Regions from separate parts of the Proteus sp. CA142267 genome, predicted to be linked through region 1. Evidence: predicted binding sites of a transcription regulator. Region 1 holds the regulator's gene; the other holds the start of a gene.
The links. Region 1 encodes PurR, which represses purine synthesis genes. Its sites were predicted from a motif close to CANGCAAACGTTTGCNTG; they were not measured.

Region 1 (7,962 bases):
CTTAGTTGTTGTGAAAATGATGTATACGCTTATTACAGGATAAGCTCGTGAGTTGAAAATTATATTCCGTTAAATTATTCTATACAAACAAGTAACACTAAAATCTAACATTTATAATAATGTTAGATTTTAGTAAATTAGAGTATTTAGAGATAAAATAAAATGGGTGAGTCTTATTAGATAATCTTCACCTAATTAAAATAATAATATTTAAGTATCACGGATAGCTTTATTCTTTTCTCACTTTGACTTGTAAAGCAAAAACAGGCTCCGTTGTGCCACACATAGTACGCCCTACTGTGGCTTTTATTTTTATCCGTGCATTGCCACTTTTAGGTGCTGTTCCTTGTAAACGAGCAAAAATGATAGGGCGCTCTTCTTGATGCATGACATGCTTTTGCCAATTTTCATGTGTAATAAGAGAAAGCCACACCCCATCTTTATTTTTTACCATAAATGTCACAGTAACCCATTCAGGACTTTCCACAATATAATATGGAGCTAAACCAGAAAATACACCAATTTCAATCTGTTGATCATAATCTTGATTAACAACAGCTTCTGGCATATAGATTTTTTCTTGTGATTCTGACGGTGTAAATAAAATACTGGTACTGCATGCAATACCATAGAACATGCTACAGCCATTTAGTACGCTACAAAAAATAAGCAGAAATAGACACTGAACTAAACTTTTTATAGAAAAAGACTTAAAAATAATACTTCCATGCATACTTTTATCACTCCCTTGAAAAAACTTAAACTATTGTCGGAAAATTTAAATCAATCCTTATATCATCTTAAATATCATTTTTATTGTTTAGCATTAAATACCGTTCCTTGCTGCCAATCAAGGACTGAAATTCCCATTTTATTTGCTAATTTAATAACTACAGGAAGAGCCTCATCTACTTTAGAGTAAACAAAACCAATAACTGGGATTTTAGTCATAAAGTTATTAATTAAAGGCCCATCACACCACACACTATCATCTATGTCATCATCAGGTAATTCGCAAAGGCACGGATATAGATGAGAAATTTCTTGATAAAAAAACAACATTGACGGGCTTAATTCCTGAATATCTTCATCTTCATATTTTTCGAAGTATTTACACGCCTTTTCAAAATCATTCGGAATGGGAAAATCAAATAGTGCAATATTATAACTCATTTTAACTCCTACACTCTATTTGTATAATTTCAATATAAAATACGGTTGCTACAATAAATATACAAATTTCATTAAATCACATAAATAGAATAAAATTCATACTCCCCTTCATTTTTACATCTCTTCTTACAAATGCACTTTTGCTACTTTACGTACAGGCAAGACGGATATACTCTTATTAATATAATTAATCTATATGGCTTATAACTATAGATAAAAGATATTTAGCTGTTATTTCAGCAGATTTTTGTTAAAATAATTAGCAAAATAGTAACAACTTAGTGATTCATTTGCCTCATTCTATCAATTCAAATGATTTTGATTGAATGATTTCAGGCACAAAACCCGAAATAGATAGTTTAAAGGAGTACGCAATGTCTTTCGAATTACCAAAATTACCTTATGCGTTAGATGCTCTTGAGCCACACATCTCTAAAGAAACTTTAGAATATCACTACGGCAAACACCACCAGACTTATGTAACCAATTTAAATAATCTGGTTAAAGGTACTGATTTAGAAAGCAAATCTTTAGAAGAAATCATCAAATCTACTGATGGCGGTATCTTTAATAATGCTGCTCAAGTATGGAACCACACTTTCTACTGGAACTGCTTAGCACCAAATGCAGGTGGTACACCAACAGGTAAAATTGCTGATGCTATCAACAAAGCATTTGGCTCTTTTGAAGAGTTCAAAAAGCAATTTAATGATGCTGCAGCTAAGAACTTCGGTTCAGGTTGGACTTGGTTAGTTAAAAAAGCTGACGGTTCAGTTGCAATTGTTAACACCTCTAATGCTGCAACTCCAGTTTCAGGGGCAGACAAACCACTGTTAACAGTAGACGTATGGGAACATGCTTACTACATCGACTACCGCAATGCGCGCGTTAAATATTTAGAAGAGTTCTGGGCACTGGTTAACTGGTCATTTGTTGAAGCTAACCTTGCTTAATTGAGCTTAATAATCAAAGGTGAGTGATTGAGATTCATTTTTGGTGACAAAATAACAAAGGGCCTTGAGCCCTTTGTTATATTCAGATATTCGATAATCTATTATTTAAATTGATCGGATATTCTATAAAGCAGTGATTAGAACAACATAGTCGAAAATAAAACAATCATAACAAGCGCTGCTACTGCTGTACTCAAACCAAATTTCAGATCCGTATCCATCTATTTCTCCCTCAAAATGATTATAATACACTTTTTTAACCATAACCTTGTCATGGTTAATTATTATCACATATCAAAATTTGCTAAAATAGCGACCAGTGCACAATTTATAACATTGATTAATACTTTCACTTTTGAGCTAGATCATACAAAATTCACAGCTAATCGCTAAATTATTGCCAGTGTTTGCCCTATGTATGACTATACTGGCAGTTAAACCATAAAATTAGATAAAAGAGACCAATGAAGGTCAGGAGTTTTCCACACCATGGCAACAATAAAAGACGTGGCAAAACGCGCAGGCGTATCAACCACGACTGTTTCTCATGTGATCAACAAAACACGTTTTGTTGCTGAGAACACACGGGCAGCAGTTTGGGCCGCTATAAAAGAGTTAAATTATTCGCCTAGTGCCGTTGCGCGTAGTTTAAAAGTCAATCACACCAAATCTATTGGCCTGTTAGCCACGTCCAGTGAAGCTCCTTACTTTGCTGAAGTGATTGAAGCTGTTGAAAATAGTTGTTATAGCAAAGGCTACACACTGATTTTATGTAATTCACATAATAACCTTGATAAACAAAAAGCCTATTTAGCGATGCTGGCACAAAAACGTGTTGATGGATTATTAGTCATGTGTTCTGAATATCCCGATCACCTTCTTACTCTTTTAGAAGGCTATCGTAATATTCCAATGGTTGTCATGGATTGGGGTAAAGCGCGTGGCGACTTTACAGATACCATTATCGATAACGCTTTCCATGGTGGTTATATTGCAGGTCGTTACCTTATTGAGCGAGGTCATCGTGATATTGGTATTATCCCAGGCCCATTAGAACGTAATACAGGTGGTGGTCGCTTACAAGGTTTCTTAAAAGCCATGGAAGAAGCCAAAATAACTGTCAAAGACGAATGGATTGTACAAGGCGACTTTGAACCAGAATCTGGCTATAAAGCCATGTACCAAATGCTAAACCAAAAACATCGACCGACTGCTGTCTTTTGTGGTGGTGATGTGATGGCGATGGGGGCAATTTGTGCTGCGGATGAACTTGGCCTGCGTGTTCCTTTAGATATTTCTATTGTTGGCTATGACAATATTCGTAATGCACGCTATTTTACACCTGCACTAACAACCGTCCACCAGCCAAAAGAACGTCTAGGTCAAATGGCATTATCGATGCTGCTTGATCGTATCGTCAATAAACGCGAAGACGCTCAAACAATCGAAGTTCATCCACGATTAGTTGAGCGACGTTCAGTTGCTGACGGTCCTTTTATCGACTATCGTCGCTAATTCATATTTATTTAGCTATCGGATTTCTAGCGAAGCCATTCCTCATTTAAGGTTTGGCTATCTCCAAGATAATCTAACAACCATGTCAAAGCGGGTGATTCACTTTTATCGACCCACGTCAGGCAGCATGGGCTGTCTGGCAATGGTTGTGCCAGTTGTAAAGTTACCAACTTACCTTGTTCAATTAAAGGCTCAGCACGATGCCAAGGCACCATTCCAACGCATAATCCCGCTAACAAGCACTCAAGCCCCATATCCCATGTCGGAACAACCATTCTACGCTGATTATTGAGTGCCCAAGTGTCACGTTTTGGTAAGCTGCGTGAGGTATCCTCTAAGCATAAACTTGGATAAGGTCGCATTTCATCATCCGTTAATGGATGCGGTGCTTTCGCTAAAGGGTGATCAACATGGCAAACGCAGCGCCAAGGCATAAATCCCATATCTCTAAAACTATAACGTTCACCGATTGGTGAGGCTCTTGTTGCACCAATGGCTAAATCAACACGACCATTAACTAAGGAGTCCCATACGCCATTAAATACTTCAGGGTAGACATACAGTTCTATATCTGGAAAATGGCGGTAGAAATCGAGAATAAGTTGTTGTGTTCTTTCAGGTTTAACAATGCCATCAACTGCTATACTAAATTGACCGCGCCATCCATTAGAAACTTGTTGACAAAGATGCCGAGTGTCATTCATTTTTTTGATAACAGATCGTGCTTCTTTGATGAAAATTTTACCTGCGTCGGTTAATTCTACATCACGATGACGGCGCTCAAACAGAGGAACGGCAAGCCATTCCTCTAATTGCCGAACAGTGTAACTAACGGCGGATGGCACTCTGTGCAATTCTTGAGCAGCTGAGCTAAAACTTCCTGTTCTTGCGACTGCATCAACAACTTCTAAAGAGTATTCTGACCACATAGAGTTTATTCCTTTGAAAATTTTTCACAGCATTAACCAAATATTCCCGTTTCACAAGTAAAATAGGTCTTAGTTACAATACATAAAATGTTCTACATCACATAGCATAGAAAATAAAATGAATTCTAAAACATCCACACAATCAAAAACACCTATGAGCTTTATGGTGTACCTAGCTGGTTTGAGTATGCTAGGTTACTTAGCTATTGATATGTACTTACCTGCATTTGGTATGATGCAACGTGAGCTCTCTATCAGCGAAGGTGCTATTAGTAATAGCTTAAGTATCTTTTTATTTGGCTTTGCTGTTGCTCAGTTACTTTGGGGACCACTTTCTGACAAAGTCGGTCGTAAACCTATTCTTCTTATTGGTTTAAGTCTTTTCTCTTTAGGCTGCCTTGGTATGCTATGGGTTGAAAGTGCAACTGGCTTACTTGCTATGCGCTTCCTACAAGCTTTCGGCGTCTGCTCTGCTGCTGTTATTTGGCAAGCTCTTGTCATCGACCGTTTTGATGAATCTCGCGCCCAACACGTTTTTGCTTTAATTATGCCACTGGTTGCATTATCACCAGCACTTGCGCCTTTAATCGGTGCATCGTTATTAAATCACGGTGGCTGGCGTATGATTTTTATGCTGTTAATGGCCGTAACGTTAGTTCTTATGTTACCGACACTAATGCTAAAAAACATTAAACAAAAATCAGTTACAGATGCAAACCAATCTTCTGCATCATTTATAACTTTACTAAAATCTCCTCTCTACACAGGTAACGTATTAGTTTACGCTTCTTGTAGTGCAGGTTTCTTTGCTTGGTTAGCTGGCTCACCAATCATTCTTGAAAAGATGGGCTACTCTCCACAGGATATCGGTTTAAGTTATATTCCACAAACTATTGCCTTTATGGTCGGTGGTTATGGTTGTCGTATTTTACTGTCAAAAATGACAGGTAAAACACTGCTACCACTGTTATTAATTGGTTATGCTGTCAGTATGACTGCGTTATACCTTGTTGCTAAATTTACGGAACCAACATTGACAACTATTTTAATTCCGTTCTGTATTATGGCTGCAATGAATGGTGCATCTTATCCAATTGCAGTATCTAATGCTCTATCTGCTTATCCTGAAATTAGTGGTAAAGCAGCTGCGTTACAAAATGCGCTTCAATTGGGTCTTTGTAGCTTAGCAAGTTTTATCGTATCTGCATTTATTAGCCAACAACCTCTGATTAACACCACAGCAATTATGGCGTTAACAGCAATTCCAATGGCAGTTGGCTACTTTATTCAGCGTAATAAATCTGTTACCAAACACACAGTTCAAACCGCAGAATAATCGCACTCATTCTTTTAAGAATTATCTTAAAAAGGCTATTTTATAAAAAATAGCCTTTTTCTTTTCTAGAGAAAAATATTCTACGTCTCTATACTTGTCCATACGCTGTAATAGCGTTTTATCTATTTTTCTTTCGGATTTTGAGGCCTTAAACAGATTATTAGCTGATTATGTCAGATTAGTTGTCTTATTAATTCTATTCGTTCAACCCATATTGAACACGATACCATTTTAATACTGTCAATCTGCACACACCCTTTCTTAGTTTATGTCTCAAAACCCGCTTAGTTTACGCCGGAGAGTATATGAGTACATCTTGTGTAGAAGAAGGCCGAAAGACCTCCAATGATCCTTACGAAAGGATTGCTACAGAGCTACTAACTCACGCTGATATTCGAGTTAATGGTTCAGAACCTTATGATATTCAGGTTCATAATCAAAATTTTTATAAAAGAGTATTGCAACAAGGCTCATTAGGTCTCGGTGAAAGCTATATGGATGGTTGGTGGGATTGTGAGCGACTGGATATATTCTTTCATAAAGTTTTACGTGCTGGTCTTGAAAATAAGCTCCCACAAAATCTACGTGATATTGTCAAGATTGCGACAGCCCGCCTTTTTAATTTGCAAACTCAAAAACGCGCATGGATGGTAGGTAAAGAGCATTACGATCTTGGTAATGATTTATTTACAGCCATGCTTGATCCTAATATGCAATATTCCTGTGGTTACTGGAAAAACGCAGATAATTTAACTCAAGCTCAAGAACATAAATTAGATTTAATTTGCCGAAAATTAGATTTAAAACCGGGAATGACCTTATTAGACATTGGTTGTGGTTGGGGTGGGCTTGCAGGCTATGCAGCCAAACATTTTGGTGTTTCTGTAACGGGAGTCACCATTTCTGTTGAACAGCAAAAACTGGCACAAGCTCGATGCCAAGGACTTGATGTAAATATTATTTTAGAAGATTATCGCGATTTACATGAAAAGTTTGATCGCATAGTTTCAGTGGGTATGTTTGAGCACGTAGGGCCCAAAAATTATGCTACTTATTTTGATGTGGTTCGTCGTAATTTAAAGGAAGAAGGTCTGTTTTTATTGCACACCATTGGCTCTAACCGCGATAAAGTGAATGTAGATAGTTGGATAAGCAAATATATATTTCCTAATGGATGTTTACCGTCTATTCAAAAAATTGCTCATGCAATGGACAGTAAATTTGTGATGGAAGATTGGCATAACTTTGGTGCTGATTACGATAAAACATTAATGGCATGGTATCAGCGTTTTTTAGCCTGTTGGCCAGATATTGAATCTAATTACACACCGCGTTTTAAACGTATGTTTAGCTATTATCTTAATGCCTGTGCGGGTGCATTTCGTGCCAGAGATATTCAGCTATGGCAAATCGTACTAAGCCCTAAAGGTCATATTGGCGGTTTACAAATTCCTCGTTAATTCTTCTTTTTATAAAAAGAGAAAAGCCAGTTTATCAATCAAACTGGCTTTTTCTTTTGTTCTGTTTTAAGAACAACAACATTAATTATTAATTATGTGAAGCTTGTTCTTCATTTTCAATTTGTTGTGCTGCTAATAATGCTTGTTGCTGTACTTGTTGCGCCATAACGCGCTCTACTGTATCGACAATCGCTTGAGTTTGAGGATCAAGTTCAATATTGACTTTATCACCAAGACGTTTGCGACCTAATGTCGTTCTATCACGCGTTTCAGGAATTAAATGTACACAAAAACGGTTATTAACCACATCGCCCACAGTTAGGCTTATTCCATCAATACCAATAAAACCTTTGTGTAAAATGTATTTCATTAATGCTTTATCAAAGATGCGAAACCAAATTTGTAAATTATTTTCTGATGTAATAATTTTGGCAACTTCAGCAGTTGTTACAATATGACCAGACATAACATGACCACCAATTTCATCACCATACTTAGCTGCACGTTCAATATTCACTTCAGAGCCAACTTTTAATTCACCAAGGTTAGTTAAACGTAATGTCTCTTTCACTAAATCAAAGCTAATATGTGTATCT
Region 2 (7,962 bases), on a different contig from region 1:
AATATACGATGATGTTTGGAGATGAACATTACCGTGATGTGATTGAAATATTGAAAAAGCATTGTATTCATCAAAAAGCAGATTTTGATATTCTCATTTGTGGTAATGACCGTATTGCATTTCTAGCGTATCAAGTTTTACTTTCTATGGGGGTACGCATTCCAGAGCAAGTGGCTGTTTTGGGATACGACAATATGATTGGTACAGGAGAGTTATTTTATCCGCCATTAACAACGGTACAATTGCCTCATTATGAATTAGGTAAAGAAGCAACGTTGCATATCATTCAAGAACGGAACCATAGAGATACGGTACACGTACCTTGCCAATTAGTTGAACGTGAGTCTATTTAAAGACTCACGTCTTACTTATCTTATCAATATCAGTAAATACTATTTAACTGCCAATATTCACCATTAATCAGTGTTACATCACCATTAATGGCGAAAAGACGTAAAGTTTGAATATCTTGTTGATCATAATATCGGCTACTAAAAGTGAATTCGCCTTTGTTTACAAAGATTTCAATTGATGAGCGATCAATGAAAATACGTAAATTCAATTCACAACCTTCAGGTAATGGAATACTTCGAGCGCCACTTATATTGTACTGAGGATAATGACGATTAAGAACTAAACGGTGTGATTGATTATCAACAAAGAGCTCAAGCCCTTCGCCTAGCCATAGGCCAAACTTTTCAGCGAGGCTGTCTAAAGATAATGTTAAGTTGAGTTCGATCGCAGAAGTGTTATTGATTAGCTCTATGGATTGATTACTGAGAGTTAATGGCTGGATAGTCTGTTTTTCTTGGCGCAATGATTCGACTTCTTTAACGGGGATCATGCGTAAGCGATTTTTGGATTTATCAAAAGTGATTTCACGAGGGAGTGTAAAACAGCCAGACCAAAATTCAGATTTTGAAGGCATGGGTGAATTCCACATATCCATCCATCCCATAGAAACGCGACGACCATCAGGTGTCATAAATGATTGTGGCGCATAATAGTCATGACCATTATCAAGTTCAATAAAATGCCCTTGTGGTTTAAAGAGTTGGTTTGGCGCCCACTGGCCAATTAGCGCACCAGATTGAAAGAGATTGCGATATTGATATCCTTCGGCTCGTTTTCCTTGTGGTGAGAAGACGATTGCAAATTCGTTTTCTTGGCTAATAGGGAAGAAATCAGGGCACTCCCACATATAGACATTTTTATCATCCGTTTTTCCTAAAACAGTGTAATCGTTGCTCCACTGCTGACCTTCCACAAATAAGGCGTCGCTAGAAAAGAGCAGAACTTGTCCTTGATCTTTTTCATCACGAGCACCAACAACCATCCACCATTTGCCTTCTTGATACCAAACTTTAGGATCACGAAAATGCATATAGCCTTTAGGGGGTTCTAAAACGATCCCTTTTTTCTCAAAATGAATGCCATCTTCACTGATAGCAACACATTGCGCTTCATAGATTTGGCTATCATCACCTTCGTCTGCTAACCAGTTGTGTCCTGTATAGAAAAGATAGAGTTTGCCTTCATGACTAATTGCTGATCCTGAGAAACAACCACTTTTGTCATAGTCATCCCCTGGTGCTAACGCAATAGGTTGGTGTTGCCAGTGGATCATATCCGTACTAGTGGCATGCCCCCAATGCATTGGCCCCCAATCTTGAGAATAAGGGTGGTGCTGATAAAAGGCATGATATAAACCATCATGATAAATAAGACCATTAGGATCATTTAACCAACCCGCTGGTGCAGCCAAATGAAACTGGGGATAAAATTTATTGCCTCGTTTTTCAATCAAAGTATTTAAGGCTTTTGTTGATTGTTCTAAGCGGTGTTTCATATCATTATCCTTATTATATTTCAGAGTTATTAGTGTGTTTTTAAGAGCATAAAAAGGGTAAAGAACAGATGTAATCACACTATTACTCTTATTGTTAACGATAACATTTCGAGTGAAAAAAATACGATGTATGAGATTGACTTTATCATATTATCTCATTATGTTAACGTTATCAGTGTGGATTTACGAGCAATATCTTTATTTATTCGTTATGAATAGCCATAAAAACAGAATATAGTTAATAAAAATAATTGCTTATCTTCAGGAGAGATTATGAAAGTCTGGTCTTTAGGTGACGCTGTTGTTGACTTGATCCCATTGCAAAACATGCAATATGAAGCATGTGCTGGTGGTGCGCCAGTCAATGTTGCTGCAGGCGTTGCCAAGCTTGGTCAACAAAGTGGTTTTATTGGACGTGTAGGTGAAGATGCGTTCGGCCATTTTATGCAAAAAACACTGTTTGATCTGGGTGTCGATACTCGTGCAATGGAATTTGATGAGTTTCACCGTACCAGTACTGTACTTGTCTCTTTACAAGAAAATGGTGAGCGTGATTTTACTTTCTTAGTTGCAGAGTCTGCTGATCAATTTTTAACAGAAAAATCTTTACCTGCATTCGAAAAAGATATTTTGCATTTTTGCTCCTTAGCATTGGTGAATCCTATTTGTCGCTCGACCTTAGATTGTGCAATCAAAAGCATTAAAGAAAGTGATTCACTATTGAGTTTTGATATTAATTTACGACCTCAAATGTGGCGTGATCATGAAGAAATGCGTGAAATTATCGATAATTATGCGCATAAAGCAGACATATTAAAATTATCAGAAGATGAGCTCACGTGGATGACACAAGAAGTGACATTGAATAATGCACTTAAAAAATTAGAAAATTATCCCGCTCGTTTAAAAGTGATCACTCAAGGTTCTAAAGGTTGTTTAGTTTTAACGCCAAATACTCAAGTCGCATTTAGTGCCTTTACTGTTGAATGCATTGATACAACAGGTGCCGGTGATGCCTTTATGTCAGGTTTGTTAGCAGCGCTTGCGGAATATGGTTTTGCTGAAGATGAACAATACCTATCAAAAATAGTGACGCAAGCAGCAGCTTGTGGTGCTTTAGCCACCACTCAAAAAGGGGCGATAGCTGCGGCACCAAGTCGTAAAAAATTACATGATTTTGTTCAGCAACAGCCACCTTTACATGTTAGGGAGATTTTCTAACAATTTACCCATTTTTTCTGGTTGTGGTTTTTACCACGGTTTTCCCTTAATGGTATTTTCCTATTCTCCATTTATAACTACTTTTCTCGGAGTGGTTATTATGGAGATTTTTTTTATCCCGTCTATTTGGTTGTATTGATGTTTGATCAATCAATCAGCGATGCTGATCATATTGTTCTGTCTGTTTTAAGCGTATGATATTAAATCTTATTCACTTTTATTGATGGAACATTAAATGTGGGCTCAATCGGGCGCGATATTAGCCATTTTTTCTTATATTCTTTGGGGAATAACCCCTCTGTTTTATCGGCTGTTACCCGGAGCACAACCATTAGAGATGTTGGCTCAGCGTTTGATCTGGTCTATCCCTCTTTTATTACTCGTACGACTCTTTATTAAAAATAGAACACGATGGCGCGCGGTTTTACAAGATAAGCGCTCTGTTTTTATGTGTCTATTTAGCTCAATGGCTATGGCTGTATCTTGGTGTACGTTTACTTATGCGTTAACACATCAACAAGTATTAGAAGCGAGCTTGGGGTATTTTATTAATCCTCTTTTCTCTATTTTATTAGGTGTGATATTTCTTAAAGAAAAGCTTAATTCAGCAGAAAAATGGGCTGTTACCTTAATTTGTGCGGGTGTGGGCTATCAATTGTGGATGTACGGTGAATTACCTGTATTGGCTATCATGATGGGGGGAGCATTTGCTGTATATGGCTTAATCCGTAAGTTTATTCGTTTTGATGTGATCACCTCTTTATTTATGGAAACACTTTGGTTAATGCCATTAGCAATAGGTGCCACTATTTGGTTGTTTATAACAGATAAAAGTGCACTACCTTCTGAAGATAATCTGACTCGTTTTTATTATATTCTAACCGCACCAGTCACGATACTTCCGTTATTGTTCTTTACCGCAGCAGTCAAACGAACCACATTAACTGTAATTGGATTAGCACAATATATTGAGCCTACTATTCAATTTTTACTGGCTGTTTTCTTATTCCATGAAGCTTTTGATGAAGTAAAAGGTGTGAGTTTCTCTTTAATTTGGTTAGGGCTTTTATGCTGTATCTTAGCACTTATCCGAAAACGCCTGAATTATCTAAAAATCCAAAAAGGAAAACGTAGCCAAACGGTGTAATTGTTTTATTTCCTTGTTTGATTATTTTTTTGTCTGGCTATTTTTCTATCAAGCTAAATCCGCTATGCTATATGAAAAGCAATCGTTTGCGTGATTGTGGTTTTTATTAATGGTGAGGATAAAAAATGACAGTGCTGGGTACGGCTCTTACGGCAAATGCAACAAAAGTGATGTTATTAGGTGCTGGTGAATTAGGCAAAGAAGTCGCGATTGAATGCCAACGCTTAGGCATTGAAGTGATTGCTGTTGATCGCTATCTAAATGCCCCTGCTATGCATGTTGCTCATCGCTATCATGTTATAAATATGCTTGATAGTGATGCATTAAAGCAAGTTATTGAACAAGAGCAACCTGATTTTATCGTTCCAGAAATTGAAGCTATTGCAACAACGTTACTGGTTGAATTAGAGCAGGCAGGACAAAAAATTGTTCCTTGCGCCCGTGCGGTAAAGCTGACTATGGATAGAGAAGGGATCCGTCGATTAGCCTCAGAAACATTACATTTATCTACATCAAACTATCAATTTGTTGATGATGAAGTGAGTTTTAAAAAAGCCGCTTTAGAAATAGGCTTCCCTTGTATTGTAAAACCCGTCATGAGTTCATCCGGAAAAGGGCAAAGTGTTATTCGTAATGAAAACGATTTGGCTCAGGCTTGGACTTACTCGCAAGAGGGGGGGAGAGCAGGAAAAGGACGCGTTATTGTTGAAAAAATGATCCCGTTTGATTTTGAGATCACTTTACTGACTATTCATGCTGTTGATGGTATCCATTTTTGTGCCCCTATTGGTCATCGACAAGAAAAAGGGGATTACCGAAGTTCGTGGCAGCCTCAAAAAATGAGTGATATCGCACTTGCTAAAGCAGAACATATTGCGAGTAAAGTGGTTGAGAACTTAGGGGGCTATGGCTTATTTGGTGTTGAGTTATTTGTTCAAGGTGATGAGGTATTCTTTAATGAAGTCTCTCCTCGTCCTCATGATACAGGGCTCGTAACATTAATCTCTCAAGACTTATCCGAGTTCGCGCTTCATGTCCGTGCTTTTTTAGGTTATCCCATTGGTGGTATTCGCCAATTAGGCCCTTGTGCATCAGCTGTTATTTTACCGGAGCTTTATAGTACAAATATCGTTTATTCTGGTATTGAAAAAGCGTTGAAGGCGGATCGTCAAATTCGCCTTTTTGCTAAACCTGAAATTGCCGGCACTCGCCGTTTAGGTGTCGTACTTGCCCATGCTGATACAATAAAACATGCATTAGATGAAGCAAACGCAGGTGCTAACGCTATCATTGTAAATGATGCCAAAAAATAGCGATATAACATAAGGTTACTTACCGCTAAGATGGGAACTTAGCGGTAAAAATCCAGCTTTAATAAAATACGCTTTAGTATAAGGAGATAATATCTCCTGATATAAACTATAAGCCTGAGAATGAATAAGCGTCGCACAATAGTGCGCGATAACATTAAAGGGTTTTGGAATATCGAAGATCTTTAATTCAGGAAATTGGCTTAATTGTGTTTGGTAGTGCTGGTAACCAATAAACGCGTCCGCTTGGTGTGTGGCAATTAAATAATGTGCAGCCATTCTACCTTGAGGAATGGTAAGTGAATGCTCACCCCCAACCAAAGAGAGTGCTCGCATTTTTAATGCCTGGCTTAACTTTGGGTCAATCTGCGCGATATTATCAAATAGTTGCCAACTATAATCCCCTGATGGATCTGCTTTGGGTGTGGATATCCCTAATTTTAATGTAGTATTTGATAATACACTAAGCCAGTTATCTTCTTCATTCACATCATTACGACGAGTTGTAATACAAAGCTGATTGGCAATAAAAGGAGCATATTGTAGTGCGAAACTTTTATCGATTAATTGCTTTGCATTATTTTCATCAGCAGAAAGAAATAAATGACAGGTTTCCCCTTGTTCAATGCGTTGGCGCAAAAGCCCAGCAGGTCCAAATGTAAGTGTCCACTTCTCGCCTGTTTTTTGCTGATGATGCTCAATAAAAGCAGGTAGTGTAGTTTTTAAACTACCTGCTGCAAAAAGGGAAAATGTCATGGTGTTATATCCTACTCTTTTCCTTGATACTGAGTACGATAGAATTTTTGATACCAATCATTAGCTACTTTTTGCATATCGATATCGCTAAATTTTTCAGGATATAGTTTTTTTGCCATCCACAATTCACCTATTGCCATAGCTTCAGGCATTGGGTATCCCCATGCTTTCGCATACTCAGGCATTAAGTAAATTCGGTTATTTTTAACAGCGCTAATGACTTGCCAACGTGCATCTTGTTTGATTTCATCGACAACTTGAGGATATCTGTCTTGAATAAAAATAACTTCGGGATCCCATGCAATAACTTGCTCTAGCGAGACTTGCTTATAACCTTTAACGGTTGATGCGGCGACATTAAATGCACCTGCATGTTCCATCATTAACCCAGTATATTTTCCTGAGCCATATGTTGTTAAGTCTGGATTAGCCATATAAGCCCGCACTCGTTGCTCTTTAGGAACATTTTGTAAGCGCTGACTAACTTGTTCACGTTGTTTAAAGGTATCGTTAACTAATGCTTGTGCATTTTCTGATTTATTGACGATGTTACCAATCAGCAAAATACCTTCTTTTAACCCTTCGTTATAGGCTTGCTCTTCATTTTGTAATGTTGGATTCAGTGTTGATTTATCATCATTAACTTCTTTACGTAATGAAATCGCCACAACCGGAATACCAAGAGCAGAGATCTTATTAATCATCTCTTTAGGGGCATAGTTAGTAACAAAAACAACTTGAGGTTGCAATTTTACTAAGCTTTCAGCATCAAAACTGGTGAGATCGCCGACTTTAGGTGTTTTTTCTAGAGATGGCGCTAGTTGTGCATATCCATCACCAAGTTGTTGTTTCCAGTTGGACATCACGCCAACAACTTTATCTGTGGCATCCAGTTGAACCAGTAAGTTCAGTGTTTGGTGTTGTAAAACTACCGTTCTTTCTACTTTGTCTGGAATGGTAACAGTGCGACCAATTTGGTCTACGATTTGTCTATCTGCATAAGAGAAAGAAGATAGGGAGAGTAAGCCAATACCTAGTAAACAGTGTTGTAATAAAGTTTTCATAGTAATAAACCTAAGTTAATATCGCTGTATAATAAAATATACAGCTAAAAATATACAGCAAGTATTATTTTGGCTCAAACTTTAATCATATAAGGTGCTTAATCACTTTTATTCGCTTAATTTTTTACTCGACCCTTGAAACTAGCTTAACTATCCCCACTTTTTACTCATATTGATTTTTTTCGCCAAATTAGGATTAATTGAGGTAAAAATGAGTATGAAAGGTCAGGAAACAAGAGGATTTCAGTCAGAAGTTAAACAACTTCTTCAATTAATGATCCATTCTCTTTACTCCAATAAAGAAATTTTCCTTCGCGAATTGATTTCGAACGCATCAGATGCGGCTGATAAATTGCGTTTCCGTGCATTATCAGATGCAGCGCTTTATGAGAATAATGGTGAGTTGCATGTGCGCATTTCCACTGATAAAGAAGCTCGTACTCTGACTATCAGTGATAATGGTATTGGTATGACTCGCGATGAAGTCATTGATAACCTCGGTACTATTGCAAAATCAGGTACCAAATCATTCTTAGAATCTATCGGACAAGATCAAGCTAAAGATAGCCAACTAATTGGTCAGTTTGGTGTCGGATTCTATTCTGCGTTTATCGT

Region 2: purT (formate-dependent phosphoribosylglycinamide formyltransferase) is a predicted target of PurR. The motif match lies at 4,293-4,310, and genes of this name have one in related genera.

Annotation. Positions count from the first base shown of each region.
Region 1 is NZ_QPMG01000004.1:84,525-92,486, forward strand. Features, by position in the region: gene C0T34_RS09060 (sulfite exporter TauE/SafE family protein) at 1-43, shown strand, start outside; gene C0T34_RS09065 (hypothetical protein) at 230-733, opposite strand; gene C0T34_RS09070 (hypothetical protein) at 814-1,173, opposite strand; gene sodB (superoxide dismutase [Fe]) at 1,548-2,126, shown strand; gene purR (HTH-type transcriptional repressor PurR) at 2,616-3,641, shown strand; gene punR (DNA-binding transcriptional activator PunR) at 3,668-4,570, opposite strand; gene punC (purine nucleoside transporter PunC) at 4,689-5,906, shown strand; gene cfa (cyclopropane fatty acyl phospholipid synthase) at 6,212-7,366, shown strand; gene C0T34_RS09105 (riboflavin synthase subunit alpha) at 7,455-7,962, opposite strand, start outside.
Region 2 is NZ_QPMG01000001.1:1,173,799-1,181,760, reverse strand. Features, by position in the region: gene C0T34_RS05440 (LacI family DNA-binding transcriptional regulator) at 1-353, shown strand, start outside; gene C0T34_RS05435 (glycoside hydrolase family 32 protein) at 383-1,849, opposite strand; gene C0T34_RS05430 (aminoimidazole riboside kinase) at 2,123-3,070, shown strand; gene rarD (EamA family transporter RarD) at 3,306-4,217, shown strand; gene purT (formate-dependent phosphoribosylglycinamide formyltransferase) at 4,343-5,530, shown strand; gene C0T34_RS05415 (substrate-binding domain-containing protein) at 5,546-6,283, opposite strand; gene C0T34_RS05410 (ABC transporter substrate-binding protein) at 6,295-7,347, opposite strand; gene htpG (molecular chaperone HtpG) at 7,559-7,962, shown strand, end outside.